Regions from separate parts of the Chryseobacterium sp. JV558 genome, predicted to be linked through region 3. Evidence: riboswitches for the same ligand, from Rfam matches in the RefSeq annotation. Region 3 holds a riboswitch; each other region holds the start of a gene.
The links. Region 3 has a riboswitch for S-adenosylmethionine ahead of GFU89_RS18070 (TonB-dependent receptor). Riboswitches for the same ligand answer to the same signal wherever they lie in the genome.
Positions count from the first base shown of each region.

Region 1: another riboswitch for S-adenosylmethionine. It lies ahead of GFU89_RS11725 (TonB-dependent receptor); the one in region 3 lies ahead of GFU89_RS18070 (TonB-dependent receptor).
Region 2: another riboswitch for S-adenosylmethionine. It lies ahead of GFU89_RS10975 (alpha/beta fold hydrolase); the one in region 3 lies ahead of GFU89_RS18070 (TonB-dependent receptor).

Region 1 covers NZ_WJHU01000003.1:161,328-172,429, reverse strand. Annotated here, with positions in the region: gene GFU89_RS11755 (LysM peptidoglycan-binding domain-containing protein) at 1-1,597, shown strand, start outside; gene fabD (ACP S-malonyltransferase) at 1,669-2,544, shown strand; gene GFU89_RS11745 (GYDIA family GHMP kinase) at 2,555-3,460, shown strand; gene pckA (phosphoenolpyruvate carboxykinase (ATP)) at 3,588-5,204, shown strand; gene GFU89_RS11735 (hypothetical protein) at 5,259-5,696, opposite strand; gene GFU89_RS11730 (type II 3-dehydroquinate dehydratase) at 5,736-6,143, opposite strand; SAM riboswitch class I at 6,388-6,487, shown strand; gene GFU89_RS11725 (TonB-dependent receptor) at 6,571-9,504, shown strand; gene GFU89_RS11720 (RagB/SusD family nutrient uptake outer membrane protein) at 9,522-11,015, shown strand.
Region 2 covers NZ_WJHU01000003.1:5,102-16,203, forward strand. Annotated here, with positions in the region: gene metF (methylenetetrahydrofolate reductase [NAD(P)H]) at 1-44, opposite strand, end outside; gene metH (methionine synthase) at 52-2,712, opposite strand; gene GFU89_RS10955 (fatty acid desaturase family protein) at 2,718-3,809, opposite strand; gene GFU89_RS10960 (homocysteine S-methyltransferase family protein) at 3,893-4,903, opposite strand; gene GFU89_RS10965 (O-succinylhomoserine sulfhydrylase) at 4,974-6,134, opposite strand; gene GFU89_RS10970 (ACT domain-containing protein) at 6,247-7,785, opposite strand; gene GFU89_RS10975 (alpha/beta fold hydrolase) at 7,785-8,729, opposite strand; SAM riboswitch class I at 8,796-8,902, opposite strand; gene GFU89_RS10980 (MGH1-like glycoside hydrolase domain-containing protein) at 9,091-11,102, shown strand, end outside.
Region 3 covers NZ_WJHU01000005.1:176,429-187,530, reverse strand. Annotated here, with positions in the region: gene GFU89_RS18085 (AraC family transcriptional regulator) at 1-183, opposite strand, end outside; gene GFU89_RS18080 (T9SS type A sorting domain-containing protein) at 338-2,416, shown strand; gene GFU89_RS18075 (alpha-amylase family glycosyl hydrolase) at 2,609-5,446, shown strand; SAM riboswitch class I at 5,520-5,625, shown strand; gene GFU89_RS18070 (TonB-dependent receptor) at 5,719-8,151, shown strand; gene GFU89_RS18065 (APC family permease) at 8,159-9,469, shown strand; gene prfA (peptide chain release factor 1) at 9,616-10,701, shown strand; gene GFU89_RS18055 (hypothetical protein) at 10,782-11,102, shown strand, end outside.

The DNA.
Region 1 (11,102 bases), on a different contig from region 3:
GAATCCTGAACTGGATTCTCATATGAAAATCGGAGATGAGATTGCATTACCTCTTGCCAGTATTAAAAAATATGGAGGGACTCAACAGGCTGTAACAACAGAAAAACATATTGAATCTCCTGTTGAAAAAACAATAACAACCACTACTCCTACAACAGCTGTAGAAGGAGAATCTTATGTGATTCAGACTAAAGATAATTATTACAGAATTACAAAACAGTTTGGAATAAGCCAGCAGGATCTTTATGCTTTAAATCCAGGATTGGAAGAAAAAGGACTTAAACCTGGTGAAACCATTAAAATAAAAACATCCAATACTAATACAAATACGGATAGCGTTGCTGAGCCGGCAAATCCAAAAGCAAAAATGGATTCAGGTAACGAAAAATCGACTGCCTCTTCCAATGTTGCTGCAGGAGACGATTACGTAACCTATACCGTTCAACAAGGAGATACTGTATTTTCCATCGTGAATAAATTCGGTGTTTCTATAGATGAACTTATTGCTCTTAACCCGGACCTTTCTCATGGGTTGAAAACCGGAATGGTTTTAAAGATCAAAAAGCAGGATGCAGCATACATTAAGAAAAACGGTGATGCTCTTAGCGTGATCCTAATGCTTCCATTCGGGTACAGTACAAACGAAACCCAGTACAGAACAATGGCACTTGACTTCTTAACAGGAGCTAAACTTGCTATTGAAAGAAATGCCAGAGGCGGACAAAAACTGGATATTAAAATCGTAGATTCAGGAAATGAAGCGTCATTCAAAAACTCTTTGACGCAAATCAATCCGGACAATACAGATCTTATTATCGGGCCTTTCTTTAAATCTAATGTAATTGATGTTCTTGATTTTACCAAAAATCAGAAAATCCCGATTGTAGCACCATTTGCCAACACTCCGGAATTATATAACTACAGTAATCTTATTATTGTTGAAACCAACAATCAGACGTATGCTGATAAGATTGTAGAAGAAGTAAAAGGAATTTATTCTGATCAGAAAATATATGTAGTGGCAGATGCTAAGAAAGAAAATGCCAATTATATCAAAGCAGGGCTTGAAAAAGCAGTGAAAAACCCTAATGTCATTATTGTTAATTCTCCGGCAGATATTCAGCCAGATCAGAATATGATGACAGGTCAGTCTGCACCGGTTATTGCTATTTTGGCTAATGATGATAATGCAGCAGGAGATGCTTTTGCTAATAGAATTATTGCTATTTCTAAGGAAGTACAAGGCGTGAAAGCATTCAGTATGTTCTATTCTCCGACTTTTGAGAAGAAAGTTGACGAGCTGAGCCAGGCAAGTCTGGTATATCTGATGGACAGAAAGATCAATACAGAAGGTGGTTTTGAAAAAGAAATTCTGGCTGCTTACAAAAGCAAATACTGTAAAACTCCTCCAAAATATGCTATCGTAGGTTTTGATGTAGTAAACGACATGTTAACCAGAGAAAATAAAAAAGGCGAGATCTTTAAGCAGATGAATAAAGTTCAGACTCAGCTTGCTACAAAATTTGAGTTTGTAAAATCTAAAGCTAATGGTGCTTATGTAAACACCGGTTACAGAGTAATCAGGCTGGTACCTTAACATGATTTATAGCTCTTTAAAAGAATATTGTTAACATTATAGTTATATTTGCATAATATTTAATTCAATACATGAAAGCACTTGTATTTCCAGGGCAGGGTTCTCAGTTCGTAGGAATGGGAAAAGAATTGTATGATTCTAGAAAAGATATTAAAGATCTGATGGAATCTGCCAATGAAATTTTAGGTTTCGACATTCTTTCCATTATGTTTAACGGAACGGATGCAGATCTTAAAAAAACAGAGGTTACCCAGCCTTCAATATTTATACATTCAGTAGCAGCATTAAAAGCCGTAAACGGTCTTGGTGCTGAAATGGTTGCAGGACACTCTTTAGGAGAGTTTTCAGCTTTGGTTGCCAACGGAGTTTTATCCTTTGATGACGGTTTGAAATTAGTTTCCGAAAGAGCAAAAGCGATGCAGGCAGCTTGTGATGCCAATCCTAGTTCTATGGCTGCTATCTTAGGATTAGATGATGCTAAGGTTGAAGAAATTTGTGCACAGATCAGCGGAATCGTTGTTCCGGCAAATTATAACTGCCCAGGACAATTGGTAATCTCAGGAGAAACACCAGCAGTAGAAGAAGCTTGTGTAAAACTGAAAGAAGCAGGAGCTAAAAGAGCATTGTTATTACCGGTAAACGGAGCTTTCCATTCACCATTGATGCAGCCTGCACAGGAAAGACTGGCAGCCGCTATCGAAAAAACAAAATTCAGAAAAGCAACTATTCCTGTATATCAGAATATCACTACAACAGCGGTAACGAATCCTGACGAGATCAAACAAAATCTGATCGCTCAGCTTACCGGTCCTGTAAAATGGACTCAGTCTGTTCAGAATATGATTAAAGATGGGGCATCCAACTTTGTAGAAGTAGGACCAGGAAAAACTCTTCAGGGATTGATCAAAAAAATTGACGGATCAGTAGATGCAGTTTCTGCAATCTAATTAAAAATATATGAACGCGATATTTTCACCGGGCAAGCTTATGCTTACTTCAGAATATTTCGCAATTGATGGAGCTCTTGTCTTAGCGGTACCTACCAAGCTGGGACAAGAGTTTTTCTTTGAAGAAAAAGAAGATGGCAAGTCACTTATTCTTTGGGAAGCCTATCATCAGAATACATTATGGTTGAAAGCTGTCATTGACTATGAAAACTGGCAGATCCTAGAAACCAACATTCCATCAAGCGCTGAGTTTATTGTCAAAACATTAAAAAATGTTCAGCAGCTTTCTACTACTAAATTCAAGACCAATCTTACTTACCATTTAAAGACCAATCTTCAGTTTCCTGCAGACTATGGCCTTGGAAGCAGTTCTACTTTAATGAACAATCTTGCAGAATGGGCTGAAATAGATCCTTTTTATCTTAATACAATCAGTTTGGGAGGCAGTGGATATGATATTGCCGTTGCAAAAGAAAAATCTGCAGTCCTTTTCCAAAGTAAACCTGAGATTAAATATGAGAAGGTTGATTTCAATCCTTCTTTTAAAAATGAATTGATTTTTATTCATTTAAATCAGAAACAGGATAGCAGAGAAGGAATCAACTTTTATAAATCAAAAAAGAAGTCTCCGGAATTGGTTGGTGAATTTTCAGATATCACAAAAAAAATATTGTTATGCAGTGAATTGGAAAATTTTTCCGAATTAATGATGATTCATGAGCGTAAAATTGCTGATTTTCTTGAAATATCCACAGTTAAGGAGAAGTTCTTCTCAGATTGCCCTTCTTTTGTCAAAAGTTTGGGCGCATGGGGGGGAGATTTTGTAATGAGTGCCAAATTTGGGGGCTTTAAAGACTATTTTTGGGAGAAAGGTTTTACAACTATTTTTGACTGGGAAAATATAATTAATTTATAATCAAACCCTTACGATCCTGTTTTTTTATTTGTCATTCTGACTTATATCAGTATATTTAAACCACCTTTAACAAATAATTAATATTATTTTTGTTGAAGTCAATAAAGAAATAGAAAATATAAGTAAAATGAAAAACACTAAAATCATCCAGGATTTAGAGAAATTAGGGATTAAAGGGAACTATGAAGTAGTGTACAATCCTTCTTATGAAGAATTATACCAGGCTGAAGTTTCTTCTGAAAATCAGGGGTTTGAGAAAGCGGAACTTACGGAATCGGGCGCGGTATCAGTAAAAACAGGAATTTTCACAGGTCGTTCACCTAAAGACAGATATATTGTTCAGGATGATGTTACAAGAGATACTATTTTCTGGGATGGTAAAGTAAATTTACCTACATCAGCAGAAATTTTCGGTTCTTGTAAAGAACTAGTGCTGAACCAGCTTGCTGAATCTAAAAAGATTTATGTAGTAGATACATTCTGCGGAACGAATGCAGATACGAGACTTAAAGTAAGATTTATCGTAGAAGTAGCATGGCAGGCGCATTTTGTTACTAATATGTTCATTCGTCCTTCTCACTATGAGCTTGAAAACTTTGGAGAGCCTGATTTCACAGTAATCAACGGTTCTAAGACAATAAACCCTAACTGGGAAGCTCAGGGATTGAATTCTGAAAACTTCATCATGTTCAACCTTACTGAAAAATTACAGATCATCGGAGGTACCTGGTACGGAGGTGAAATGAAAAAAGGGATGTTTGCAATGATGAACTATTACCTTCCATTAAAAGGGATGGCTTCAATGCACTGTTCTGCTAACGTAGGTGAAAAAGGTGATGTAGCTTTATTCTTTGGTCTTTCAGGAACAGGAAAAACTACTTTGTCTGCAGATCCGAAAAGATACCTTATCGGTGATGATGAGCATGGTTGGGATAACAATGGAGTATTCAACTATGAAGGTGGATGTTACGCTAAAGTTATCGATTTATCAGAAGAAAAAGAACCGGATATCTTCGCTGCCATCAAGAGAGATGCACTTCTTGAAAACGTTGTAGTAAACAATGGAGTAGCAGATTATACAGACGGATCTATCACTGAGAATACAAGAGTTTCTTATCCAATCTATCATATCAACAAAATTGTATTACCATCTAAAGCTGGTCATGCGAAGAAGATCGTTTACCTTTCAGCAGATGCATTCGGGGTACTTCCTCCGGTTTCTATCTTGAATGAAGATCAGGCTCAATACCACTTCCTTTGCGGTTATACATCAAAATTAGCCGGAACAGAAAGAGGAATTACAGAACCTCAGCCATCTTTCTCTCCAGCATTTGGAGAAGCATTCCTTACATTACATCCAACAATGTATTCTAAAACATTGATCGGTAAAATGCAAGAGCACGGTGCTAAAGCCTATTTGGTAAACACGGGTTGGAATGGTACAGGAAAGAGAATTTCTCTGAAAGATACAAGAGCAATTATTGATGCAATCATTGACGGTTCTATCGATAATGCACCTAAAACTCAGGTTCCAATCATGAACCTTGAGATCCCTACTGAATTACCAAACGTTTCTACAGGTATTTTAGATCCTAGAGATACGTATGAGAGTGCTTCAGAATGGGAAGAAAAAGCAAAGGATCTTGCTTCAAGATATATCAAGAATTTTGAGCAGTACTGCGATACTGAAGAAGGTAAGAAATTAGTTGCTTCAGGACCTCAATTACAGGAACAAACTATCTAATAGTTATCAAAATATACAGAAAAGAAAAGCCTCATCACTGATGAGGCTTTTTTATTAATATTTTTGACAGTTTTCAATCAACTCATTCTGTTCATCCAGTTTTAGGACTGTTGATTTGATTGATTCTTCAGTTAGATGTTTTATGATCATAAAATGTTTTGAAGAAAAGTAAGACGCTTCGTCCAATATTTTATCTAAATACTTTGGAGTTGTGAAGGTCATCCAATATTTTACTTTATTAGAAAACATAATCGTTACTTCTATAGCATCAGATTCAATATTTCCTATTTTATCATCTATTTTAATAGAAATTATTTCCGGTTCATTGTTTAAACTAAAATGAAATTTCGAATACCATCTCAGTTTTTCTTCGTTATTTTGAATCCTTATATTCTCATCGTTTATTTCTTCGATGATATAAGATTTTCTTTTCGTTAATTGACCGGAATATACTCCAATATCCTTACAGTAAATTTTATCATTTATCTTCATAAATTTATCCATAATTATCTGTAGGAAAATTAACCGGAATTATTTTAAACTTAATAAAGCCAATCTATACCCATCCATCCCAAAACCTGATAAAACTGCGTCAGTGTTAGCTGCTGTCACAGATTTCTGTCTGAATTCTTCTCTTTTGTAGATATTGCTGATGTGAACTTCTACTTTTGGTTTCCGAATGTTTTTTAAACAATCGGCAATAGCATAAGAATAATGGGTAAAAGCGCCCGGATTGATCACGACTGCATCAAAATCGTCTTCCTGAAGCCTGTTAATAAGCTCGCCTTCAATATTAGACTGATAATATTTTAATTCATAAGACTGAAACTCGGATCTTAAAATTTCCAAATAGTTTTCCATAGAGACATTTCCATAGATTTCCGGTTCTCTGGTACCTAACAGGTTGAGGTTAGGCCCGTTTATAATCAAAACTTTCATACTATAAAATTAAAAACTTTTTTTAATTAATGATCAAAAATTTCCGCACAAATTTTCTTTGGTTCAATTAAATTATTGACAATGATATTTGTCATGTCTGTTAAAATGATAATGGTTGCAACTCCTTATAGTAATGAGTTTTATTAAAATCTTATGTTAATTTTTGAAAATTTATCATGAAAAAATTATAAGTCTACTTGTTTTATAGACTAAAAGTTTTTAGCTTTGCAACCATATTTCGATCGGCTTATAAAGAAAGATGGAGGGAACTGACCCTATGAAATCTTGACAACCTACCCCGAAGGGCAAGGTGTTACGTTCAGCCTTTAAAGGAAAAATAAGCATTTGGTTTATCGTATTTATCGATGCCCTTTGCTGACTTTTCTGCAAAGGGCAAAATTTTAATATACGACAAATAAAATTGATTATGATTAGTAATAATTTATTCACTTCTAAAGCTTGGATTCCTCCGGTTGCAGCATTTTTTCTGGGAATTACCAGTGTGAAAGCACAGAATTCTAATCCGAAAAAGGATAGCCTTCATGAAAAAGAGATTGATGAAGTTGTAGTAGTTGCTTATGGTAAGGCTAAAAGAAACAGCTATACCGGTTCTGTTGCTACAATTTCCAGCGATAAAATCAATAACAGACCTGTAACCAATGTTACCAAAGCGCTGGAAGGGCAGGTTGCCGGTATTCAGACTACCAGTTCGTCAGGACAGCCTGGTGCCGTTTCTACCATCAGAATCAGAGGAGTTGGTTCAATAAGTGCTTCCAGTGATCCGCTCTATGTAGTAGACGGAATTCCTTTTGACGGAAATATTAACTCTATAAGCCCAAGTGATATTGAATCCATCAGTGTTTTGAAAGATGCTACAGCAAGTGCACTGTATGGTTCCAGAGGAGCAAACGGGATTATCATCATTACCACGAAATCAGGTAAGAAGGGTGAAGCAAAGGTTAATTTTAATATCAGTCAGGGATTCTCAGGAAGAGCGGTAAAAGATTACGAACAGGTAAATACAGACCAATACTTTCAATTATATTGGGAAGCTTTGAGAAATGGATACCAATCCGGAAAAGTGTCTTCTCAGCAGGCAGCTCAGATGGCAACAGACAATCTTGTTTCCACACTGGGGATCAATCCTTACGGAACGAACTATCCAAAACCGGTAGGAACCGATGGAAAGCTATTACCTGGTGCATCACCACTTTGGAATGACGACTGGAGAGATATTCTGCAGAGAGTGGCTTCAAGAAATCAGGTAGATCTTGATATCAGCGGAGGAAGTGAAAAAAGTAATTATTTCTTCTCATTAGGATATCTGGATGATAAAGGGATGGCGATTGAATCAGGATTTAAAAGGTATAATACAAGATTAAAGATCAATTCTGAAGTGAAAAAATGGCTGAATGTTGGGGTGAACTTAAGCTATACAAACAGTATTCAGCAGGCTCCGACCTCTTCGGATTCCAAGGCAAGCAACATCATCAATGCCGCGAGATTCATTCCTTCATTCTATCCTTATTATGAAAGAAATGCCGATGGAAATTATATTTTGGGTGCTGATGGAAACCCTATATATGATTTTGGAAAATACAGACCTACCAACGCACTTCAGAATCAGAATGCCGCTGCAACACTGCCATTAGACAAAAACGAAAATAAAGAAGATAACTTCTCCGGAAAAGGATTCATGGAATTCACTTTCTTACCAGAGTTGAAATTCAAGACGAGTTTTTCTGTTGATTTGGTGAATTATAACGGTCATTATTACTCAAACCCATTGCTGGGACAAGGCGCTGAGATTGGAGGTTCGGTAACGAAAACCAATACCAGAACACTTTCTTATACAACTAGCAATATTCTGACATACGATAAGAAATTTGGAAAGCACCACGTAAATGCTTTAGCAGGACATGAATTCTATAAATATGATTATCAAACTATTTCAGGAACAAGAAGTCAGTTTTCTCTGCCTTATTACTATGAGCCGGATGCTGCTTCTTTATTGGGAAGTTTCAGTGGGAACAGTAATACATTAAGCTTATTGAGTTTCCTTGGAAAAGTAGAGTATGATTATAACAATACTTACTTTTTATCTGCATCAGGAAGAGCAGACAGTTCTTCAAGATTTGCGAAGGATAACAGATGGGGGAGATTCTGGTCAGTTGGAGGTTCATGGAAAATATCCAATGAAGAATTTGTAAAAAGCCTGAATGTCTTTAATCAATTGACATTGCGTGCCAGCTACGGAGGACAAGGAAATGATAAATTACTTAGACCTAACGGACAGCCGCTTTATTATGCTTATCAGGAGTTGTACAGGTTTATCAGTCTTGGTGGAGAGCCGGGAACTACACTTGAAAAAACGTCTACCAATAATGTAAAGTGGGAAACCAACCTTAACTTAAATGTAGGATTGGAATTTGCTATTCTGAATAACAGAGTTAAAGGAAATATTGAATACTTTAAAAGAAAAAGCCAGGATCTTTTGTTTAATATGCCGGTTGCGCCGTCTTTGGGAATCAGTGATTATCCGGCGAATATCGGAACGATTCAGAATACAGGATTTGAATTTTCATTATTCACAACACCAATTAAGAATGATAATTTCCAGTGGAATGTAGATGTAAACCTGAGTACTTTAAACAATAAAGTGACCAAGTTGCCTGGTGGTTCTCTTGTGGTAGGAAGTAAGTTATTGACGGTAGGAGGTTCTGTATATGATTTCTTCATTCCGGAATGGGTTGGTGTAGATCCGAGCAATGGAAAACCATTGTGGAAAACGGTTTCTATAGATGCCAGCGGAAATTCAGTAGAAGGAACTACTTCAGAATATTCAAAAGCAACAAAACTATTGCAAGGTTCTGCGTTGCCAAAATTGACCGGAGGAATCAGTACAAGCATTACGTATAAGAATTTTGATTTTTCAGGATTACTGACATTCAAAATTGGTGGAAAAATTCTGGATACCGATTATACTTCTATCATGCACAACGGAAGTGCCGGCGGACGGGCATGGAGCGCAGAAATGCTTAACAGATGGACTCCGGATAATCCTAATACTGATGTTCCGGGACTGAGTACAACAACGAATAACTGGACATCTACCTCTTCAAGATTTCTTTACTCCGGAACGTATGCAAGGCTTAAAAATGTAAGCTTAGGATATACGCTTCCAGAAGATTATTTTGAGAAAATAGGATTGAAGAAGTTCAGAATTTATATCCAGGCAGAAAACCTTCTGACCTTCTATAAACATAAGGGAATGGATCCTGAGCAGGCTTTGGATGGAACAACGTATTACAGATATCCTGCAATGAGAACGATCACTTTTGGTCTTCAGGCCACACTTTAATCTTTAAAATTGAAACAATGAAAAAATTAATATATCTATCGTTTGCACTCATCGGATTTTTATCGCTGACAAGCTGTGAAAGTGAACTGGACACTGCTCCGACTGATCAGGCCAGCAGCGTAGAAGTTTTCAAAACAGCAGAAAATGCTGAAACCGTGGTGAACGGTACCTGGGCAAAATTTAATAATGACGGAACAACCTATGCTAATATCGGGTATTCCACTGTTTTAAGAGCCAGTGATGCAATGGGAAGTGATGTAGCGGTGCTAACCAACAAGTATGGATTTGCTTCTACTTATGCCTTTACGGAAATGGTGAACAGTACGGCATCCCGCCCGTTATTTATCTGGACGATGCTGTATTCTGCGATCAATAATATGAATAATGTTATTGCAAGAATTGATGGAACGGAGGGCAGCCAGGAGAAAAAGGATCAGGTGAAAGGACAGGCCAAAGCATTACGTGCTTTCTGTTATCTGAATCTGGCAAGCTTTTATCAGTTCAGCTATCTGAAAGACAAGTCGGCGTTGACAGCTCCAATTTATACTGAGCCTTCCACAACAAGTACAGTAGGGAAGAAGAGAGCAAGCCTTGAAGAAATTTATACTTTGATTAAAAGTGATCTTACGGATGCAGACAACCTGTTGAAAAATTATACAAGGAACAATAAGGATAAGATCAACCATTCCGTTGTGAACGGACTTTTGGCAAGAACCTACCTGAATACAGGGGAATGGAGTAAGGCTTCAGCATCTGCGAAAATTGCAAGAGAAGGTTTCCCTCTAATGGTTCCGGAAAAATACAAAGACGGCTTTAATGATATCAACAATGCAGAATGGATCTGGGGACACGGTCAAACACAGGAACAATCTGATGAAAGTTATGCTTTCCACTATCTGGATGTGTCTTCATCAGGAAGTTATTATTATAGCTTTATGGCAGATCCTTATTTTAAAGATCTTTTTGATACCAATGATATCAGATCGCAGCTGTTTTCTTGGGATGGACAGAAGGGAAGAGAAGGATTGCTGAGATATGCTAAGTTTAAATTTAAACCAACTCTTATTGCAGATATTGTTTACATGAGAGCTGCAGAAATGTATCTGATCGAAGCTGAAGCCGAAGCGAGAAACGGAAATGTCTCTCAGGCTGTGACAGTCTTGAACCAGTTGAAATCGGCCAGAAATGCCAATGTTTACGCTGGATCATTATCACAGAATGCGGTAGTAGATGCAGTTCTGATTGAAAGAAGAAAAGAATTATTCGGAGAAGGATTCTCCCTTTCAGATATTATCAGAACGCAGGGAACAGTGGTAAGAAAACCATTTGTAGATGCTGATGGTAAACCTATAAAAGTTCAGATCACTACACCGGACGGTACCGTGAAAACTGTAGACGGTAAAGGACACTCTGTTCTTGATTTTCCAGATAAATCTGCTTTCACTCCAAATAGCAATTATTATTTATTCAGCATTCCACAGAGAGAAGCTGAAAATAACCCAAACTTATAAGGAGACATACTTATAATTAGATTTGATTTTTTAAGCCACTGCGATTGCGGTGGTTTTTTAATAAAAACCCGTTGCTTTTTAGCAACG
Region 2 (11,102 bases), on a different contig from region 3:
AAAGTTTTTCCATTTGCATTTTTAATGTGTTCTGTTATCTTCATATCAATTTTAATCTGCTAAATTTGGTGACAACCATTTTCTCGCTTCCTGGATGCTACAACCTCTTCTTGCTGCATAATCTTTAAGCTGGTCTTCTGTAATTTTTCCTAATCCGAAATATTTGGCATGCGGGCTTCCGAAATAATATCCGGAAACAGATGCTGTTGGGAACATGGCAAGGCTTTCTGTAAGGAAAACGCCAGTATTTTCTTCTACTTTTAAAAGATCCCAGATTGTTTTCTTTTCCAAATGGTCAGGGCAAGCTGGATAACCTGGTGCCGGACGGACTCCTTTGTATTTTTCAGCAATAAGTTCTTCATTGCTTAAACTTTCCTGATTGGCGTAGCCCCAATATTCTGTTCTGACTTTTTTGTGTAAGAATTCGGCATAGGCTTCTGCAAAACGGTCTGCCAAAGCTTTCACCATGATGGAATTGTAGTCATCATTAGCCTTTTCATACTCGCTAGATAGTTCATCGGTACCAAATCCTGTTGTTACACAGAAAGCACCCACATAATCGGTCTTTCCTGAGCTTTGAGGAGCGATGAAATCACTTAGAGCTAAATAGTCTTTTCCTTTTGATCTCTGCGCCTGCTGTCTTAAGGTTAAAAACTTCGCCTGTTCTTTATTATTTTCATCAAAAATTAAGATATCATCAGATTCATTGGAATTGGCTTTAAAGATTCCGAAGATGGCTTTTGCTGTCAACAGTTTCTCATCCAGAATTCTCTTTAGAATAACCTGAGCATCTTTGAATAATTCTTTAGCCTGAGCCCCTACCACCTCATCTTCTAAGATATTCGGATATTTCCCGTGAAGATCCCAGCTTCTGAAAAATGGTGACCAGTCGATGAAAGGAAGAAGTTCATTCAGATCCTGATTTTCGATTACTTTTATTCCTATCGTATTCGGAGTGAAGATCTCTTCGTTTTCCCAATCGATTTTAAAATGATTTTCTCTTGCCTCTTCAATAGATACATAATCTTTATCTACCTGTCTGTTCAGAAACTTCTCTCTGAAATCGGAATAGTCATTCTTTAAATCCGAAACATATTCTTTATTTCTGTCACCCAATAATGAACTTACGACGTTTACAGCTCGTGAGGCATCGTTCACGTGAACTACAGCATTTTTATATTTTAAATCGATTTTCACTGCCGTATGTGCTTTTGAAGTTGTAGCACCTCCAATGAGCAGTGGGAAATCAAGATTTTGTCTTTCTAATTCTGAAGCGATATATACCATTTCATCCAAGCTTGGTGTAATCAATCCGCTTAATCCTATAACATCTACTTTTTCAGCAATAGCGGTCTGGATAATCTTTTCAGCCGGAACCATTACTCCAAGGTCAACAATTTCATAATTGTTACAGCCCAAAACGACACTCACAATATTTTTACCAATATCATGAACATCTCCTTTTACTGTCGCCATTAAGATTTTCCCATTAGCAGGTCTTGCCCCGTCTTTTTCTGCTTCAATGAAAGGCTGTAGATAAGCCACCGCTTTTTTCATTACCCTTGCAGACTTTACTACCTGCGGAAGGAACATTTTCCCACTTCCAAATAAATCTCCCACAACTCCCATCCCTGTCATCAGGTTAATTTCGATGACATGAAGTGGTCTTGCCGCTGATTGTCTTGCTTCTTCTACATCTTCTTCAATAAAGCGGTCAATACCTTTTACCAATGCATAGGTAATTCTTTCCTGTAATGGATTGTTTCTCCACTCTAAGTCTTCGGTCTTTTCTTTTTTTACCGATTTGTGTTTTTCTGAATAATCAAGAAGTCTTTCTGTAGCATCTTCTCTTTTATCAAGTATTACGTCTTCTACCAGCCCCAGAAGTTCTTTATTGATTTCATCATAAACCTCCAGCATTGCAGGGTTTACAATACCAATATTCATTCCTGCCTGAATGGCGTGGTAAAGAAAAACAGAGTGCATTGCTTCTCTCACGGTATCATTTCCGCGGAAAGAGAATGAAACATTGCTCACTCCTCCACTCACGGATGCATACGGAAGATTTTGTCTTACCCAGCGCGTTGCTTCAATAAAGTCGATGGCATTTCTTCTGTGTTCATCCATTCCTGTTGCCACCGGAAAGATATTTAAGTCGAAAATGATATCTTCTGCCGGAAAGCCAAGCTGGTTAACTAAAATATCATAAGAACGTTTTGAAATTTCAATTCTTCGGTCAAAACTATCAGCCTGCCCTACCTCATCAAATGCCATTACAATAACTGCGGCTCCGTATCTTTTAATGGCTTTAGCATGTTTAATAAATTCGTCCTCACCTTCTTTCAAACTGATAGAATTCACTACACATTTTCCCTGAGCCACCTGAAGACCTGCTTCCAGGATTTCCCATTTGGAAGAATCTACCATGATTGGGATTCTTGCAATATCCGGTTCGGAGGCAATTAAGTTCAGGAATTTGATCATGGATGCTTTTCCATCAATCAATCCATCATCAAAGTTAACATCCAGAATCTGGGCACCTCCTTCTACCTGATGGCGGGCAATATCCAATGCTTCAGAGAACTTTTCCTCTTTGATCAGTCTTAAAAATTTTTTGGAACCGGCAACATTAGTCCTTTCACCAACATTGATGAAATTACTCTCCGGGGTTATGATAAGAGGCTCAAGGCCTGATAATCTTAAATACTTCATCGATTTTATTCTTCTAAAATATAGTAGGCATTATTTGCATTCTGCCTCAATAAATCTCTATGCTTGCTTAAAGCAGTCAACAGTGGAAATCTTTTATAGGCAAGATGATATTCTCTGGCAAATTTTTCAATCTCCTCTGTGATCTCATTGTAATACATATAACTGTAATTTGGAAATAGGTGATGGGCCACATGAAAATTGAAATTTCCCAGCATATTTCTTACCAACCAGTTATTTTCTTTTAAATCGTTCGTCACTTCAAACTGGTGACGAAGCCAGCTGAATGGAAGACCATTCTCTTTATTTAATTTTGGAAAAGCATTATCAGGAAGCGGATGTAAAGGCAGTAAAACAAACAATGCAAAAATGCTTGCTGAAATCACCTGTAAAAACCACGCTCCCAAAGCCAACCCTATTGATACTTTAAAGAACACAACAGGGATCGCAATCTGATAAAAAAAGTAGAACAGTTTATAACTTATCATTTTTACTTTTTCTTTAACAGGTATTTGTCCCTGAGTTTTTAAAATCACCCTTTCATTATCAAAGAAATCCCTAAAGTCTCTTATAAACATCCAGTTGAACAAATACAACGGATATACTAAAAAGAAAAACTTATCCTGATATTTCTGTACTCCTCTTGCCTTCACCCACGGTACGATTAAAAGCAGTCCGCTCTGTTCGATATCCGTGTCCCATCCATCCACATTCGGATAGGCATGATGGCTTGCGATATGTCTTTTCTTCCAGATATAGGAGTTGGCTCCTATAAAATCAAAAATGTGCAGAACTAAGCTATTCAGCCTTTTACTTTTATAGATGTTGTTGTGGGCAGCTTCATGGATTAGGTTTAAATAAATTAAAACCAAAGAAATCCCCATTAAAACATAACTCAGAATATAGACCCACTGCTTTTCGGCATTAAAAAGAGCCCCAAAATATAATCCCACGTAGACCAGTGGCAGAATAACCGCTTTGATCTGAATATAGATATCCCTGTTTTCAGGAATGGCTTCTACCCTTTGGTTCACTTTCTTTCTCAGCTCGTTAAATAACCTGATGTCCTCTGAATCTTTTAAGTAAATCGGCTTTTCCATTATATTAAGCTTTGTGGTTTATCTAAAGTTAATACTTATAATTCAGCCTTCATTCTTGATTTTAATTAAAAAAATCTATCAAATCAGACAAATTCTCTCAATTTTCTGGGTGGATATTTTTCCACCAAATCTGCAATCGCCTTTATATGCTCAGGAGTTGTTCCACAACATCCTCCGATAATATTGATCAATCCTTTTTCAACATATTCTTTGATCTGCCTTGCCATATCTTCAGGAGTTTCATCATATTTTCCAAAAGCATTCGGTAAGCCGGCATTCGGATATGCTGAAACAAAGAATTCTGAATTGTGAGCCAATGTTTCAAGATAAGGAGTCAGCTGATCTGCTCCCAATGCACAGTTGAAACCTACACTCAATAAATTCAGGTGGGAAACGGAAATCAGAAAAGCTTCCGCAGTCTGTCCGCTCAAAGTTCTTCCCGAAGCATCAGTAATAGTTCCTGATACCATGATTGGAATTTTGATTCCTCTTTCATCCTGCAGTTCATCAATGGCAAACAAAGCGGCTTTTGCATTCAGTGTATCAAAGATGGTTTCTACCAAAAGGATATCTGAACCTCCATCCAGCAAAGCTTCACATTGCTGTTTGTAAGCTACTCTCAATTCTTCAAAAGTAATGGCTCTGTATCCGGGATCATTCACATCAGGACTTAAACTCGCCGTTCTGTTTGTTGGCCCAATAGATCCTGCTACAAATCTTGGTTTATTTGGATTTTTTGCAGTGTATTCATCACAGGCTTTTCTTGCAATCTTCGCAGATTCATAGTTCAGGTCATATACCAAGTCTTCCATATGATAATCTGCCATCGCAATGGTAGTTCCTGAAAAGGTATTGGTTTCTATGATATCAGCACCTGCTTCCAGGTATTTCTTGTGAACTTCTTCAATGGCCTGAGGCTGCGTCAGGGAAAGAAGGTCATTATTTCCTTTTACCGGATGTTCCCAGTCTTTGAAACGCTCTCCACGGTAATCTTCTTCTTCAAACTTGTATCTCTGAAGCATCGTTCCCATAGCACCGTCAAGAATTAAAATTCTTTCGGATAGAGCTTTATATAATTGTTCTGAATTATTCATTTTGATATGTTTTGGCTAAAGCCGTTGGATATTTTGGTCTTCTGAACGGGCTTTAGCCGTTCTTATTGAATTAATCTAGAGCCTGTTTAAGATCTGCAATAATATCTTCCACATTTTCCAAACCTACTGAGCAGCGAACCAATCCTGCAGTAATCCCAACTTCATTTCTTTCTTCATCTGACAGTTTGGAGTGTGTAGTGGATGCCGGGTGAGTAACGATCGTTCTTGTATCACCCAGGTTAGCAGAAAGCGAACACATTTGTATCTTATCTAAAAAGTTTCTTCCTCCTTCTATTCCTCCTTTGATTTCAAATGCTACGATATTTCCTCCAAGCTTCATCTGCTTTTTGGCTACTTCATAACTCGGATGGGATTTAAGGAATGGATATTTTACTAAGTCTACGTTCGGATGGTTTTCTAAAAATTCGGCTACCTTCAATGCATTCTCACAATGCTTTTCTACACGAATTGCTAATGTTTCAAGGCTTTTTGATAATACCCATGCATTAAAAGGAGACAATGCAGGACCTGTATTTCTTGCGAAAAGATAAATTTCTCTGATCAGGTCTTCTTTTCCTACTGCTATTCCCCCTAAAACTCTTCCCTGTCCGTCAATCAATTTCGTTGCTGAGTGTACAACAATATCTGCACCATATTTGATGGGCTGCTGAAGATAAGGTGTTGCAAAACAATTATCTACAATGAAAATAAGATTATGTTTTTTTGCAATCTGTCCGAAAAACTCCAGATCCAGAATTTCAATAGCCGGATTGGTAGGCGTTTCAAGATATAAGATCTTTGTATTGGGCTTAATGTATTGTTCTACATTTTCTGCATCTCCCGCTTTAAAATAAGAGGTTTCAATATTCCATTTCGGGAAGTATTTGGTAAATAGTGTATGTGTGGATCCGAAAACTGACTGGCAGCTTACGATATGATCTCCGGCATTCAACAAAGCTGCAAATGTAGAATAGATGGCTGCCATCCCTGTTGCAAAAGCATATCCGGCTTCTGCACCTTCCATCTTTGCAATTTTGTCAGTAAACTCTGTCACATTGGGATTAGAGAAACGGCTATATAAATTTTTAGGTTTTTCTTCTGCAAAACTAGCTCTCATATCTTCTGCATCCTGAAATATAAAGCTGGAGGTAAGATACAATGGGGTGGAATGCTCGTCAAACTGACTTCTTTCAGTCTGGGTTCTTATTGCTGATGTTTCAAAATTTTCCATATAGTTTTAATTGGTCAATTTCACAGTGTAACCATCAGATTCTTCGCTATGCTCAGAATGACAATTGTCGTTAGGGTTACACTGCCAAATTGGTAGATTGTTACATTAAATATTATTTAGTTTCACTTACTCTTAAAATATCTCCGAATACACCTCTGGCTGTTACCTGTGCGCCTGCTCCGGCTCCCATGATAACGATAGGATTTTCACCATAGCTTTCTGTGTAAATCTCAAAGATTGAATCTGAACCTTTTAATTGTCCTAATGCTGAAGTTGCCGGAACTGAAATCAATTTCACATCCAATTCTCCTTTGTCCTGCTGTAGGTCACCGTGCAGATCACCCACATATCTCAATACATGCCCAGGTTCCTGATTTTCTTTAATTTTCTGATATTCTTCGTTAAGCTCCTCAAGTCTTGAAAGGAATTCTGATTTTGAAACCTCAAGTAAGCTTTCAGGAACCAGATTTTGAATCTTGATATCTCCGAATTCGTTGATTAGGTCTAATTCTCTGGCCAAAATCAATAATTTTCTTGCAACATCATTTCCGGATAGGTCTTCTCTTGGATCTGGTTCTGTATATCCTTTCTCCAAAGCTTCGTTGATGATGGTTGAAAATTTATCGTCCCTCAAAGAAAAATTGTTGAACACATAGCTTAATGTTCCAGAGAATACTCCTTTAATTCTTGTAATATTTTCTCCTGAAAGGTGTAATAATTTGATGGTATCAATTAATGGCAAACCCGCTCCTACATTGGTTTCGTACAGATAACGTCTGTTGTTTTTGCTCAACGTATATCTTAGTTTTCTGTACTCTTCAATTGGAAGGGTATTAAAAATCTTGTTTGAAGAAACCAGATCGAATCCGTTTTCTGCCAAAGCATGGTAATTCTTCACAAAATCCTTACTTGCCGTGTTATCCACAACGATAAGGTTTTCCAACTGGTTTTCGTTAGAGAAATTAATAAGTTCCTGAACACTTGAAGGATGCTCTGCTGTCAAAACCTCATCACTCCAATTCGCATCAAATCCTTTTTTGTTGAAGGCTATTTTCTTTGAATTGGCTACTGCTACGACTTTAAGGTCTATTTTTTTACGTCTTTTAATCTCTTCAGAAGATTCCAGTACCTGTTGTATCAAGGTCTTTCCTACATTTCCGTGTCCGATGATCGCCAGATGAACGGTCTTTGGCTTCTTGAAAATTTCAGATTCTATAATATTTTTTGTTTTTTCATCCTGCGAAGAAGTTACTACGATGTTTACTCTGTTTTCTCCTGCTACCTGATTCAGCAATAATGGGAAAACATTATTTCTAGCCAGTTCAGCAAAAACTTTATTGAAATCTTCTGCTACAAAACCAATCACAGAAACATTATTGATACTGTAGATCTGGGAAACTTTTCCAGATTTTCTTTCTGCTTCAAATTCATCGATAAGACAAGCGACTGCTTTTTCAGCATCATTTTCCTGAACCAGAATAGAAATTCCGTTTTCTATCGCCTGTTGAGAGATTACCCCCACACTGATACGCGCTAAAGTAAGCGCTTTAAAAATTCGTCCGTCAATCCCGATTTCTCCCAGGAAATCTTCTCCTTCAAATTTGACGATTGATCTGTTCTTCAAAAATTTTATTTCGTTAGCATTTTTCATTACTTCTGTAAAATATTTTTAATGATATTATTTAATTGTTGATATTCCATTAGGAAGGCATCATGCCCGTGTATAGATTGGATCTCGTGATAAGAAACATTCTTATTTTTCTCTTTTAAGTTTTCAAAACACATTCGGATTTCAGAAGCTGGAAAGAATAAGTCTGTATCTACGGAGATCATGTGCATTCGTGCTTCTATTTTCTCCAGTGCTGACTCATCAGCATTAATTTTCATCAGGAGATGATTCATCAGTTTGTATGCTTTTAAACTAAACCTTTCGTTTAATGCATTACCATGATAAACTAACCAGTCTTCTGATTCCAGGCGTTGTTTGTCCTGATTATATTGGTTTTGAAATCTATCGTTGAGTGATTGTGGAGTTCTATAACACAGCATCGCATGAATTCTCGCTTTCTGTAATGGTTCATCTTTATCATTCAATAAAAATTTTTGAACCAGACACTGAGCATGAAGCCAGTCGCGTGTTCTGTAATCACAGGCTATGGGGATAAATATTTCTGCAAGATCCGGCTGCTTGGCAAGCATTTCCCATGCAATTCCCCCTCCAAGAGAGCCTCCAATAATGGCATATATATTTTTGATATGTAAAGCTTCAAGTCCCTTCAGAAATATCATTGCGATATCTGAAGGCGTGAAGTCGTCATAATCTTCAATTAAAAAATCGTCATAACCGTTTCCGGGTATATTGAAACACAGAACTGTATATTGATCGGTATCAACAATCTGATTTTCTCCCACCAATTGTTTCCACCAGCCTTTTTCTCCGGATACCTCTGAGTTTCCGGTAAGTGCATGATTGATTAAAATGATGGGTGCTGTAAACAGATCCTTCCCAAAAAGCTGATAGCTTAACGGGATATTGTATTCCTTGTGGGAATTGGTTTGATACGAAAGATTAATATAGTTTAGTTCTGTTTTCAATTCTATTATATTTTTATACAAATACAATTGAAAATGCCACAGGAAATGGCTGAAAAGAACTTCAGTAAGTTATCTGTCCAAAATACTTTGGTAGAACGTAGCACCTTCTTTGCTTGCGCAAAGGGTTGCTAAGGTTTCATAGGGTCTAATCCCTCAACCTTTCTTGATAACATTTTCAATATTTAAATGAACGAATGGTGCAAAGGTAGTGCTTTTCTTTTAATTTCAAAAAAAAATTATTTTAATATTTAAAAAAGCCATTAAATACAAGTGTTTCAAGGCCATATTAATAATTATTCAGATGAAAAAAATTGGAATTATTTTTCAAAAAAACTAACTTCGTATGGAAAAATGATGAGATATGACCGCTGAAAAAGAAAGATTACAAGATACCAAATGGAAAAACTGGGGCCCTTATGTAAGCAACCGGCAGTGGGGAAATGTACGTGAAGATTACAGTACAAACGGGAATGCCTGGGATTTTACCAATCATAATAACGCTGAAAGTTATACTTACCGCTGGGGCGAAGAAGGCATCGCTGGAATTTCTGATGTAAAACAGTTATTCTGCTTTGCTTTTTCATTTTGGAACAGGAAAGATAAAATGGTAAAAGAACGGTTCTTTGGATTGAGCAACCCTCAGGGAAATCATGGTGAAGACATTAAAGAAATCTTTTATTATCTGGATAATACACCTACTCACAGCTATATGAAAATGGTGTATAAATATCCGATCAACGAGTTTCCTTATGATGAACTTCTTGCTGAAAATGGAAGACGCAGTAAAAAGGAACCGGAATATGAGATTTTCGATACCGGAATTTTTGACAATGATGAATATTTTGATATTTTCATTGAATACTGTAAAGCTGATCACAACGATATTCTGGCCAGAGTAACGGTCTGCAACCGAAGTCAGCATGATGCACCCATTATAGTAGCGCCTACTGCCTGGTTCAGAAACAACTGGAAATGGGGTTACAATACCTATAAGGGAGAAATGCATGCTTCTCATGACGGAAGTATCAACATTGGGCATGACAGCATTTCGATCAAAAAATTCTATTCCCGAAATTCAAAAGCACAAAGTGTATTTTGTGACAATGAAACCAACACATCCCGACTTTACGGAACTCCTAAAACGGAGAGCACGTATTTCAAAGATGGTATTAATCATTTTATTATTGATCAGAGAGATACTGTAAATCCTGAAAAAAAGGGAACAAAAGCTTCTTTTCTGATTGATGAAGTTGTAGGAGCGGGAGAATCTAAAGTTTTTGAATTCAGATTATGTCCTGATGAGACGGATGAACCTTTTGAAAATTTTGATACTATTTTCAGTACACGACAAGCGGAAGCGGAAGAGTTTTATAACGATATTCAGAATGATACGGTAAATGAAGATGAGAGAAATGTTCAGCGACAGGCTTTTGCGGGACTTCTCTGGAATAAACAATTTTACCACTACAATATCGGAAAATGGCTGAAAGGTGATCCCAATTTTGAAGCTCCGAGAAATTTCAATGAGTATGTAAGAAATACGGAATGGAATCATCTTCACAATAAGGATATTATTTCTATGCCTGATAAATGGGAGTATCCATGGTATGCTACCTGGGATCTGGCATTTCACTGTGTCCCTTTTTCTATTATCGATGCAGAGTTTGCCAAAGGACAGCTTTTATTGCTTACGAAAGAATGGTATATGCATCCCAACGGGCAACTTCCTGCCTATGAATGGAATATGAGTGATGTGAATCCGCCTGTACATGCATGGTCTTGCTTCCGTGTTTTTAAAATTGATGAAAAAAATAATGGAAAACCGGATTTATTATTTTTAGAAAAAGTATTTCAAAAGCTGCTGCTGAATTTTACATGGTGGGTGAACAGAAAGGATAAAAACGGTAAAAATATTTTCGGAGGAGGCTTCCTGGGTCTCGATAACATCGGAGCTTTTGACCGGAATATGGTTTTAAAGGACGGTCAGCATCTTGAACAGGCAGATGGAACAAGCTGGATGGCCATGTATGCGTTGAATATGATGCGTATCGCCATGGAACTTGCCCAATATTATCAGGTGTATGAAGATATGGCGATCAAATTTTTTGAACATTATCTTTATATCGCCGAGGCTATGGAAAACCTGGGTGAGGGAACGAAAGGATTATGGAACGAGGAAGACGGTTTCTTCTATGATGTATTGCAGCTTGGAAACGGAGATAGTGTTTCTTTAAGATTAAGAAGCATTGTAGGTTTGATTCCTATGTTTGCTGTGGAGATCGTAGACCATCGTTTACTGGAAAAGATGCCGAATTTCAGAAGCAGAATGGAATGGATCTTAAAAAATAAGCCGGAACTGACCAAACTTGTCTC
Region 3 (11,102 bases):
TTTGGTTCCGCAGTCATGAGCTTCTAAATTGACTTCATCACTTAACAGAAAAAGAAGATTAAAGCTGGATTTCCCTTCCAGCATATGAGACTTGAAGGTTTGATCAGGGCACAGATCTTCCTGCATGATGATTTTGATGTCTTCGGATCTGAACAAAAGTCCACTTTTAGATGGTTTCCTCATACAACACATTTTTACGGCCATGGTACAACTACTTAAGGTAAAATACCATCATAGGATAACCAAAAGTTCGGAAATGATAACTCGGGGTTAAACAGGAGAGGTACTTTTGCGCAAAATTAAATTAAATTTAGAATAATTAAAAATAATATTTTATATGTTTAGAGATTTACATTTTGCAATACAGAAAATCAGAACGGGATTAACGTTACTGACTATCGCCGGAAGCTGCTTGTACGCTCAGCAATGGGAAAATGTTGGAGGCATTCAGGATGTATCAGCAGGAGGAAGTAGTTTTAATAATTTAGTGATTGACAACTCAGGAAATTATTATCTGTCATATTATGATGTTTCTGTAGCCAGAGGTTCTGTCCAGAAATTTAACGGGAATTCATGGTCATATTTAGGAGGAAGTGCGGGAGTTACAACAGGAACGGCAACTTACAATTCACTATCTATAAGCCCTAATGGAAACAGTCTTTATTATACCAATCAGCTTGGCTATCCGGAGTCAGGGATGGAAGTCCGTCTGTTTACCGGATCTTTATGGTCTCAACTTCCCAATGTAACCGATAATACAGTTAATTATCAGGCTTCTGCGGTATCTTCTGATAATATTCTCTTTACATATGGGTCTTATGGATCAGGAACTGTGAAAAGATATGCTGCAGGTGCATGGGAACAGGTAGGAAATGCGGGATTTTCAGGAGGTGCAGAATTTGCAGAAATGGTGATTGGCACCAATGACATGGTGTATACATGTAATGTTTCCGGAGGGTTAAAAGTATATCAAAACAGTACTGGTGCAGGTCCTTTACAAAACTGGACTCTGGTAGGAGGTGCAGCAGCAGATGCTTCTTCTTCAGGAGAGCAATACAATGCTGATATCGCATTGGATGGCTCTAATACAATTTATGTAGCGTATGTTTCAAACTCAGGAGGAGGTAGAAAAGTGAATGTTAAAAAATTTGATGGAAACGCTTGGGTTCAGGTTGGAAATGCTAATTTTTCAGACGGAAAAGTTCAGCACGTTGCTTTAGCAGTGACGGAATCAGGGAAATCGTATGTGGTTGCCAGCCGTTTTGAAAATGATAATTTTCTGAGAAATACAGTTTATAAATTAGACGATTCACAAAACTGGGTTGCTTTTGGAGGAGATTTTGTCTCTGATGGTGAAGCAAAATACAATGATCTTGCTATTGATAAAGTGCACAACTATCTTGTGCTGGCTTATTCTGATGATACCACGAAAGTTAAAAGAATTTCTCTGACATTAAATCCTCAGACATGCAGCAATACAGACCCCGGAACCAATGCAGGAGATGTAGGTTGTGTAAGTTTTATGTATAGCGGTCAGCAGGTGGCTTATTCCACGGTAAGAGGTGCTGACGGAAAAATATGGCTTCAGCAGAATCTTGGAAGTACACAGGTTGCATCATCAATAGCAGATGTGAATTCATATGGCGATCTTTTCCAATGGGGAAGATGGGATGACGGGCATCAGCTTAGAAATTCACAGACAGCACAAGCGCCTTCACTTAATACACCAGAAGGAATTGCTGCTGCAGGAGGTGCATATATTGTAGGATCTCCGGCATGGTGGGCAGGTTTTGCAAGTTCAGATACATGGAATGGAGTAACGGCTTCGCAGGCTAATGCATCTACTGGAGTAGATCCTTGTAAAGCTATTGGAGCAGAGTGGAAAATGCCTTCCCAGGGAGAGTGGACTGTTTTAATAGGTGCTGAAGGTATCGGTAACCCGACAACAGCTTACAGCAGTAATCTTAAATTACCGGCAGGAGGATACAGAAACTCCAGTGATGGTAACTTTACTTTCGTAGGCCAAAGAGGATATTTCTGGAGTTCAGATACCTCAAGTTTAGGTGCGAAATATCTGTATATCGGATCTACTATTGCCAATCCATCTGCTGGATCTATGAGAGGGCAGGGGTCTTCAGTAAGATGTATTAAGCCTTCATCTTCTTTAGGCACTTCAGATATTAAGCTGAATAATGCAGTAACAGGAATACATCCTAATCCGACAAAAGGAATTCTTACTGTTAAATCAGATTCCGCGATTGACAAAGTAAACGTTGTCAATGCAGTAGGACAAAAAATGAATGTGCAGTTCTCGGATAATCAGATCAATATGACTGAACTTCCTTCAGGATTATATATCGTTGAATTAAAATTAAAGAACGGACAATCCGTTTCTAAAAAGATTATAAAAAATTAATTGAATTGCAATAAGAAAGATTTTCGTCCAAAAAATAGTTCATTACAATTACTTTTATCGAGAGGCTCATGAAAATTTCATGAGCCTTTTTTTAATTTTATTTTTTCCCGGGAAATTGAAATATTTGATGAAGACTGAGGAGGAATAATCGTTATGAAGAAAAATTTATACTATATTCGATAAAAATAAGAAATGAAAAAGTTTTATTCCGTTGTTTTTCTGTTGATTACAATGGCTGTTTTTGGGCAGATCAATTATACCATCAGTCCAAATCCATTCAACGAAACAGATGCCATTACCCTTACTGTTCCTGGAGATCAGATTGATGAGTCCGCATGGGGTGTGTCTAACAATGCCATTTATATCTGGACGTGGTCTTTTGATACTAATTATCAGAACAGTCAGGATTGCCCCACCAATGGAAGCTGGAGCAGCTCCAATGATCTGAATAAACTAAATTATAATGCTGCTACAGATAGCTATTCACTTACTTTTATACCAACTTCTTTTTATGGAAGAACAGGAATCGGCAGATTTGGTTTTTTATTAAAAGATAAAACAGGATCCCATCAAACCTCCCCGGACATATTTGTAAATGTAGGTACTTTAAGCTTAAATCTCACCAATCCACTAGCCAATAGTTTGACTTCTGTTCCGGCAGGAAACTCCATTAATATTACTGCTGCAACAAATACTAACGCAACGTTTCAGTTAAAAGCAAACGGAGCTGTTGTCAACTCAACGACAGCGTCTTCACAGGCCTATTCTTATAGTTATACCGTCACTCAGGATGCGAGTATGGAACTTGTGGCCACACAGGGATCCAATTCTAAAACTGCAACATTCATTTTACAGGTTCCAAGAAATGTTGTTTCTGAAACCATTCCAAACTGGATCAAGCAGGGGATTAATTATCATCCGACAGATCAGACTAAGGTAGGGCTTGCGATATATGCACCGGGCAAAAGCTTTGTACATGTCATCGGGAGCTTTAATAACTGGGCGGTGAATGATACGTATTTAATGAAAAAAGATACCACAAACCCTGATCTTTATTGGATTGAGTTAATTGGCTTGACTCCTCAGCAATTATATACTTTCCAGTACAGAACAAATGACCTGAGAAAAGTGGCAGATCCTTATTCACCACAGATCTTATCGTCTTATGATGATCCGTGGATTTCAGCTTCAACTTATCCGAATTTACCAGTATTTCCAGCCGGACAAGGGTTTGAAGTTTCAACGTTTAAAACAGGACAGACCGCCTATAACTGGCAGACGACCAATTTTCAGAGACCTACGAAAGAAGATCTGGTGGTCTATGAATTATTATTGAGAGATTTCACACAGGAAAAAAACTGGCAGTCATTGATTAATAAAATTTCTTATTTAAAAAATCTAAAAATCAATGCTATAGAATTACTTCCCATCATGGAATTTGATGGAAATCTTTCATGGGGTTACAACACCTCTTTCCATTATGCACTGGACAAAGCCTACGGAACTCCGGAAAAATTCAAAGAATTTGTGGATCTATGCCACCAGAATGGAATTGCAGTGATTCTGGATGTAGCATTTAACCATGCAACAGGACGTTCTCCTCTGGTAAGACTTTGGAATGTAGATCCTGATGGAGACGGTTACGGAAATGTTGCAGCAAACAACCCTTATTTCAATCAGGTTCCGAAACATTCATACAATGTATTTAACGATTTTAATCATACAAGCCTTTCAACTCAATATTACGTTGAAAGATGTCTACAGCAATGGCTGACAGAATACCGCATAGATGGATTCCGTTGGGATTTAACAAAAGGCTTTACCCAAAGCTGTTCTGAAAACGATGAAACCTGCACGAATGCTTATCAGCAAGACAGAGTGGATATTATGAAGCATTATGCAGACAGACAATGGGCCATTGACCCGAATTCTTATATGATCTTTGAACATCTGGGAACGGATGCAGAAGAACAGCAATGGGCAAACTACAGGGTAGCAGAAGGAAAAGGAGTGATGCTTTGGAATAAACAAACAGATCCTTATAATCAGAATACAATGGGATATAAAGACAACAGTAATTATGACAGAATGAACCATAGTCTTCATGGTTTTACCAATATGCGTGCTGTAGGATATGGAGAAAGCCATGATGAAGAAAGGCTGATGTTTAAAAATCTTACCTATGGAGCTGTCAACGGAAGTTACGATGTTAAAAATCTTAATACTGCTCTTGAAAGAATGAAAACTTTCGGAGCAACTTTCTTTACCATTCCAGGTCCGAAAATGATCTGGCAGTTTGGCGAATTAGGATATGAGTTCAGTATCAACAGATGTGCTGACGGTACCATTAATAACGGGTGCAGAACCGATGAAAAACCAGTTGCATTTACTTTAAACTACGATACCAACGTAAACAGAAAAGCCGTGTATGATACATGGGCGAAAATAATCACGATCAGAAATACCCATCAGATTTTTAAAACTAAAACGTACAGTATAGAATCCAATAATCTGACTAATGATCCTAATGGATTGATCACGAGAATTTATCTGTATGATCCGGCTATTACAACTGGGATAAAAAATGTGGTGGTACTGGCCAACTATGATACAGCTGCAAAAAACGTTGTTCCTTACTTTCCTTACACAGGGCAATGGCAGAATCTGATGGATGACAGTATTTCGAATGTAGCTTCTACCACGACTCCGATAACTTTGCAACCGGGAGAATTCAGAATTTTTGGAAATTATGCAGGAGCACTATCAACAACAGATCCAAACGCTGTAAATAAATTATCGCTTCAGATTGCTGATAACCCGATACAAAACGGAACTGCAAAATTAGTTTTTAACAAAGCGAAAAACGGAGAGGTTTTGATTTTTGATATGACCGGTAAAAAACTGGATTCATTCAAACTGAAGAAAGAAAGCGGAATCTATGAAGTGAAAATCAATTATCCGGCAGGAACTTATCTGGTTCAGCTGAAATCGGAAACAGGAATTGCCATTCAAAAGATGATTGTAAAGTAAAAGAGAAAGCAGATTTGCAGTACAGCAGATCTGCTTTTTTGTATATTTAAAAAATTAGTCTACTTTTGCAGTAGATTTATCAAGAAAGGTGGAGGGATTTGGCCCAAAGAAACCTTAGCAACCTGCACGATTCGAGAAGTGTAAAGGTGCTAATTCCAATCCTGCGGGGGAGATAAGTGAAGTCAATATTCTTATATGAATTCCATTTCTTGAAGTCTTGTTTATCTGCGGAAAGATCCGTCAGATTGTTATTATTAATTGGCAAGAAGAAAATGAAAAAATTAAGTACAGCGGTATTATTGCTTGGGGTAATTTGGGTTGCTGCTCAGGAAAACGAGGAAAAAGGAAAACAAATCGAAGATATTATCATCGTTGGAAACCGTAATGTCAAAAGAACAAAACTGGAAACACCCGTTCCTGTAGATGTTATCAATATTGACAAAATCCAGAGGAGTTCTCCGCAAATGACTGCTCAGGATCTTCTAAACTATGTGATTCCATCGTTTAATGCAGTGAGACAATCAGCTTCTGATGGTACAGAACATATTGATCCTGTAACTCTAAGAGGAATGGGACCAGATCAGGTTTTGGTATTGCTTAACGGAAAAAGAAGGCATACAACTTCATTAGTCAACTATCAGAATACAGTAGGAAATGGCTCTGTGGGAACAGATCTGAGCACAATTCCTGTCATTGCAATTGATAGAATAGAAGTGTTAAGAGACGGTGCCGCAGCGCAATACGGGTCTGATGCCATTGCAGGAGTAATCAATATTATTCTTAAAAAAAATGCAGGAGTCTCAGCAAGTCTTACTTACGGATTGACTGGGCGAAATGATGGGGATACCTATCAGGCAGGAGCCAACTATGGAACTTCATTAGGAAAGAAAGACGGGTATATCAACCTTTCCCTGCAATTAAGCCACAGAGGAAAAACTACAAGAACTCAAAATCATGATTTAGATATTTTTGGAGATAATTTCGCTTATGAATTTGCTGGTGACGCTGAAGCCGTAAAAGCTGCCAGAGCTGCGGATGATGCAGAAATTGAAAAAAGAGGATTAACCCGGGATGATTTCAATTTTCAGATCGGAGATGCCCAAATCAGACAAGGGCAGTTGTTTTTCAATTCAGAATACCCATTTAACGATAATTTTAAAGTATATTCTTTCGGAGGTTTCAGTATCAAAGAAGGAAAAGGATTTGGTTTCAGAAGACTGCCAAGTGAAAAATCTAATGTAGTTTCATCCATTTATCCGAACGGTTTTCAAGCAAGTTTAGGATCTCAGGTATATGACGTTTCTTATGCTGTAGGCGCAAAATATAATGTCAACGATTGGTTATTCGATCTAAGCAATACATTCGGCAGCAATACCTTCAATTATAATGTAAGCAATACCAACAATGCATCTCTCGGAGTAAAATCACCAACCCGTTTTTACGCAGGAGCCCATAGTTTTCTTCAGAATACCGTGAATCTTGATGTTTCTAAAAATATAAACCGTTTCAATATCGCATTCGGAGGAGAATTCAGGTTTGAACAATACCAGATCAAAGCTGGTGACGAAGCTTCCTATACCCAATATGACATCAATGGAAACATTGCTACGGAAGGATCAACAGTGCTTGGTGCAGGCGGATCTCAATCCTTTATCGGTTTTTCTCCCAACAATGCCTTGAAAAAAGACAGGCATTCCACAGCGGTGTATGCGGATGTTTCGTATGATTTAGATAAAAAATTAAATATTGACGCCGCTGCCAGATTTGAAAATTATTCAGATTTCGGAAATACCTTGAATGGAAAGCTTGCTGTGCGATATGAGTTCGTAAAAAATTATGCGATAAGAGCAGCCGTTGGGACAGGATTCCGAGCGCCTTCCCTTCAACAGCAGTATTTTAATAACTCTTATGCGGATATTTCTACTTCCGGGTCAAAGATTGTTACCAAAGGAATATTCAGTAATGATAGCGAAGCCGCCAGAATTCTGGGATTTGATAAGCTCAAACAGGAAACTTCTGTCAATGCAAGTGCTGGATTTACGCTGAAACCTATAAATAACTTGACAATCGCTATAGATGGATACTGGATTAAAGTGAAAGACAGAATTGTGGTTACCAGCAATATTACAGACTCAAGGTTAGACCAGTTTAAAGTAGAAAGCGGAAGATTCTTTGCCAATGCCATTGATACAGAAACAAAAGGAGTAGATGTAGTGGTTTCTTATGATTGGATTCTCGGGAATGGAAAATTAAATATGAATCTTGCCGGAAATTACACAGAAACAAAAATTACAGATTTCCATTTTCCGGAAAATTTAGGAACTCCTCAGGATCAGTTTTTTGGTCCCGATCAGATCAATATCATTGAAACCCTATCTCCAAAAATCAAAGCATCATTAGGATTAAATTATGGAATCGGGAAGTTCAATTTTCTCGTAAGAAATACTTATTTTGGTAAAGTAATAAGAGATGGTTATCCATTTGGAGGAGTTCAGGAATTCTCACCAAAGGTAGTTACCGACATCAGTGTTGGATATGATATCACAAAAAGCATCAACTTTACGGTAGGTGCTAATAACGTATTTGATGTATTTCCGGATCGCCAGATTTATGAAAATTCATATTATGGAGTATTCAAATATGCGCCGGTACAAATGGGAACACTGGGGAATTATTTCTTCGGAAGACTTAATTTTAACTTTTAATCATTAAATGAGTACTACCTCACATCAGATTGGCTGGAAAACAGCCGCCGCCATTGTCGTTTCCAATATGATAGGAACCGGGATTTTTACTACTCTGGGTTTTCAGCTATCTGATATTACCAATACCTACAGTATTTTCCTGTTATGGGCTATCGGGGGAATTCTTGCTTTGTTCGGCGCTTTTTGCTATGCTGAATTAGGTTCCCATTTCAAAGGAAACGGAGGCGATTTTATTTACCTTAAAGAGACTTATCATCCGCTGTTCGGATATCTGATAAGCTGGGTTTCTCTGATTATTGGGTTTTCCTCTCCAGTTGCATTGGCAGCACTGGCAATGTCAAAATACCTCTCCGTATTCAATTATACCTTCGGAAATGGATTTGCAATAGCAGTGATCTTTTTGGTTGCAGCTGCATTATCATTCAGTTTAAAAACATCCAGCAGATTTCATAACTTTTTTACTTTCATAAAAATAGCCTTTATTATTGTGCTGGTTATTCTGGGCGTTGGGCTATCAGAATCTCCACAGTTCGGGAACAGTCTGAATTTTAGTGACAGCTGGAAGAATGAGATCATGCTTCCCGCCTTTGCTACCTCTCTGGTATTTGTGACCTATTCCTATACAGGCTGGAACTCCGCTTCCTATATTGCAGGAGAAATAAAAGACGTTCAGAAAAACCTTCCCAAATCGTTGATTATTGGAACTGTTTTCGTGACAATAAGCTATATTCTGGTGAATTATATTATGCTGAAACATGCTCCCGTGAGCCAATTGGCAGGAAAAGAAGACGTGATGGGAGAAGCTGCTGTCAATATGTTGGGACCTGCTTTTGGAAAGATTGTCAATATTTTTATTGCTCTGCAGCTGATTGCCACAATTAGCGGCTATTTATGGGTAGGTTCAAGGTTGACGCAGGCTTTTGCAAAACATACCTACATTTGGAAACCATTATCAGCAGGCAACACAAAAGGCATTCCTGTAAGAGCGATCTTTGCCCATGCAGTTATCGCAGCGGTTATTATTCTCACAGGAAGTTTTAAAGAAATCTTTGTCTACACTGCTTTTATTTTACAGCTTTTTGCAAGTCTGGCAATTTCTACCGTATTCTTCCTTAAGAAAAAAGACAGGAAAATTTTTAAGTCGAATGCTTTCCATATTTTTCCGGCTGTTTTTCTATTATTCAGTATTTATATTCTCTATTTCACATTTATTCATAACCCTAAAGAAAGCCTTATAGGGGTGGGAATAATTGCTGTAGGCATTATTTTATATTGGGTTGACAGGAGACTTTCGAAACAACATCAGAGTAAGTCTTAACGGTACAGAATTGCTGATAAGCAATTTGTAAATCCACCTTTTTACAGTTTTGCCCCCTTTATCCCTAATGCTCAAAAATTTATGCTGATCAGTAATTTTAATTTTGAATTAATAATCCTTATCTTTGCACCCACAAAATTTCTACAATGTCTAAATCATTAATTCCAAAATTAGAAGCTATAAAACAAAGATATAATGAGGTTGCAGACCTTATTATACAGCCTGATGTCATTTCAGACCAAAAGAAATATTCTTCTTTAAACAAAGAATATAGTGATTTGGGGAAAATTGTAAAGGTTTATGATCAATACAAAGGGGCTTTGGATGCCATTGAAGAATCGGATGAGATTATTGCTGATGGTTCAGACAGAGACCTTGTAGATTTGGCTAAAGAAGAAAAATTAGAAGCTCAGGCTAAAATTCCAGGATTGGAAGAAGAGCTTAAAGTACTGCTTATCCCTAAAGATCCTGCTGATGATAAAAACATCATCGTGGAATTACGTGCCGGAACAGGTGGTGATGAAGCAGCTATTTTTGTGGAAGACGTTTACAGAATGTATACCATGTACTTTAAAACAAAAGGATGGAGACATGAAGTGACAGATTCTAATGAAGCAGCAAAAGGATACAAGGAACTGATCATGAAAGTGGAAGGAGAAGGTGTTTACGGAATCATGAAATTTGAATCAGGAGTTCACCGTGTACAACGTGTCCCTGAAACAGAATCTCAAGGAAGAGTACACACTTCTGCCATCACAATTGCTGTACTTCCGGAAGCTGAAGAAGTAGATTTTGAACTGAATCCTGCTGATATTGAAATGCAGACCTCACGTTCAGGAGGTGCCGGAGGTCAGAACGTAAACAAGGTTGAAACCAAAGTTCAGCTTACCCACAAACCTTCAGGAATGGTGGTCGTATGTCAGCAAGCCCGTTCTCAGCTGGCTAACCGTGAATTGGCGATGGAAATGCTAAGAACAAAGCTTTACGATATCGAATTGCAGAAAGTACAGGGAGATATTGCAGCACAACGTAAATCTATGGTATCTACAGGAGACCGTTCTGCAAAAATTAAAACATACAATTACCCGCAAGGTAGAGTTACAGACCACAGAATTAATAAGTCTATGTACAACCTAGATGCTTACATGAACGGGGATATTTCTGAAATGATTGATGCCGTAATCATGGCAGAAAATGCAGAGAAAATGAAGGGAGAAGAAGAAAATTATTAAAATTAAAACAAATAAATACAAAGCCTCTGATTCTTCAGGGGCTTTATCTTTTCAAATCACTAAACATAAAAATATAAACTATGAAAAACTACAAAATTATTTTCTTGCTGCTTCTTACCATGATGGGGCAGCAGCTTATCGCTCAGACTGAAGTGAAGAAGCCTAAAGAAGCTTTTGAACTGTTCTTTGGTACTTTTGTGAATAATGATGAAACGGCATTGAATAAGCTGAATGATTACTTAAAACCCACAGTAGAAGGGCAGAATGCTTACCAGGTAGATTTTAAAGAAACTTCAAAAGAAATGATGAACGGCAGCGTGGAGAATTTCCTGTCTGCTTTCCCTAAAGCAACGGCCGCTGCATGTAAAAAAGAGGCGGAGGAGTACTTTACAGCAATGTTT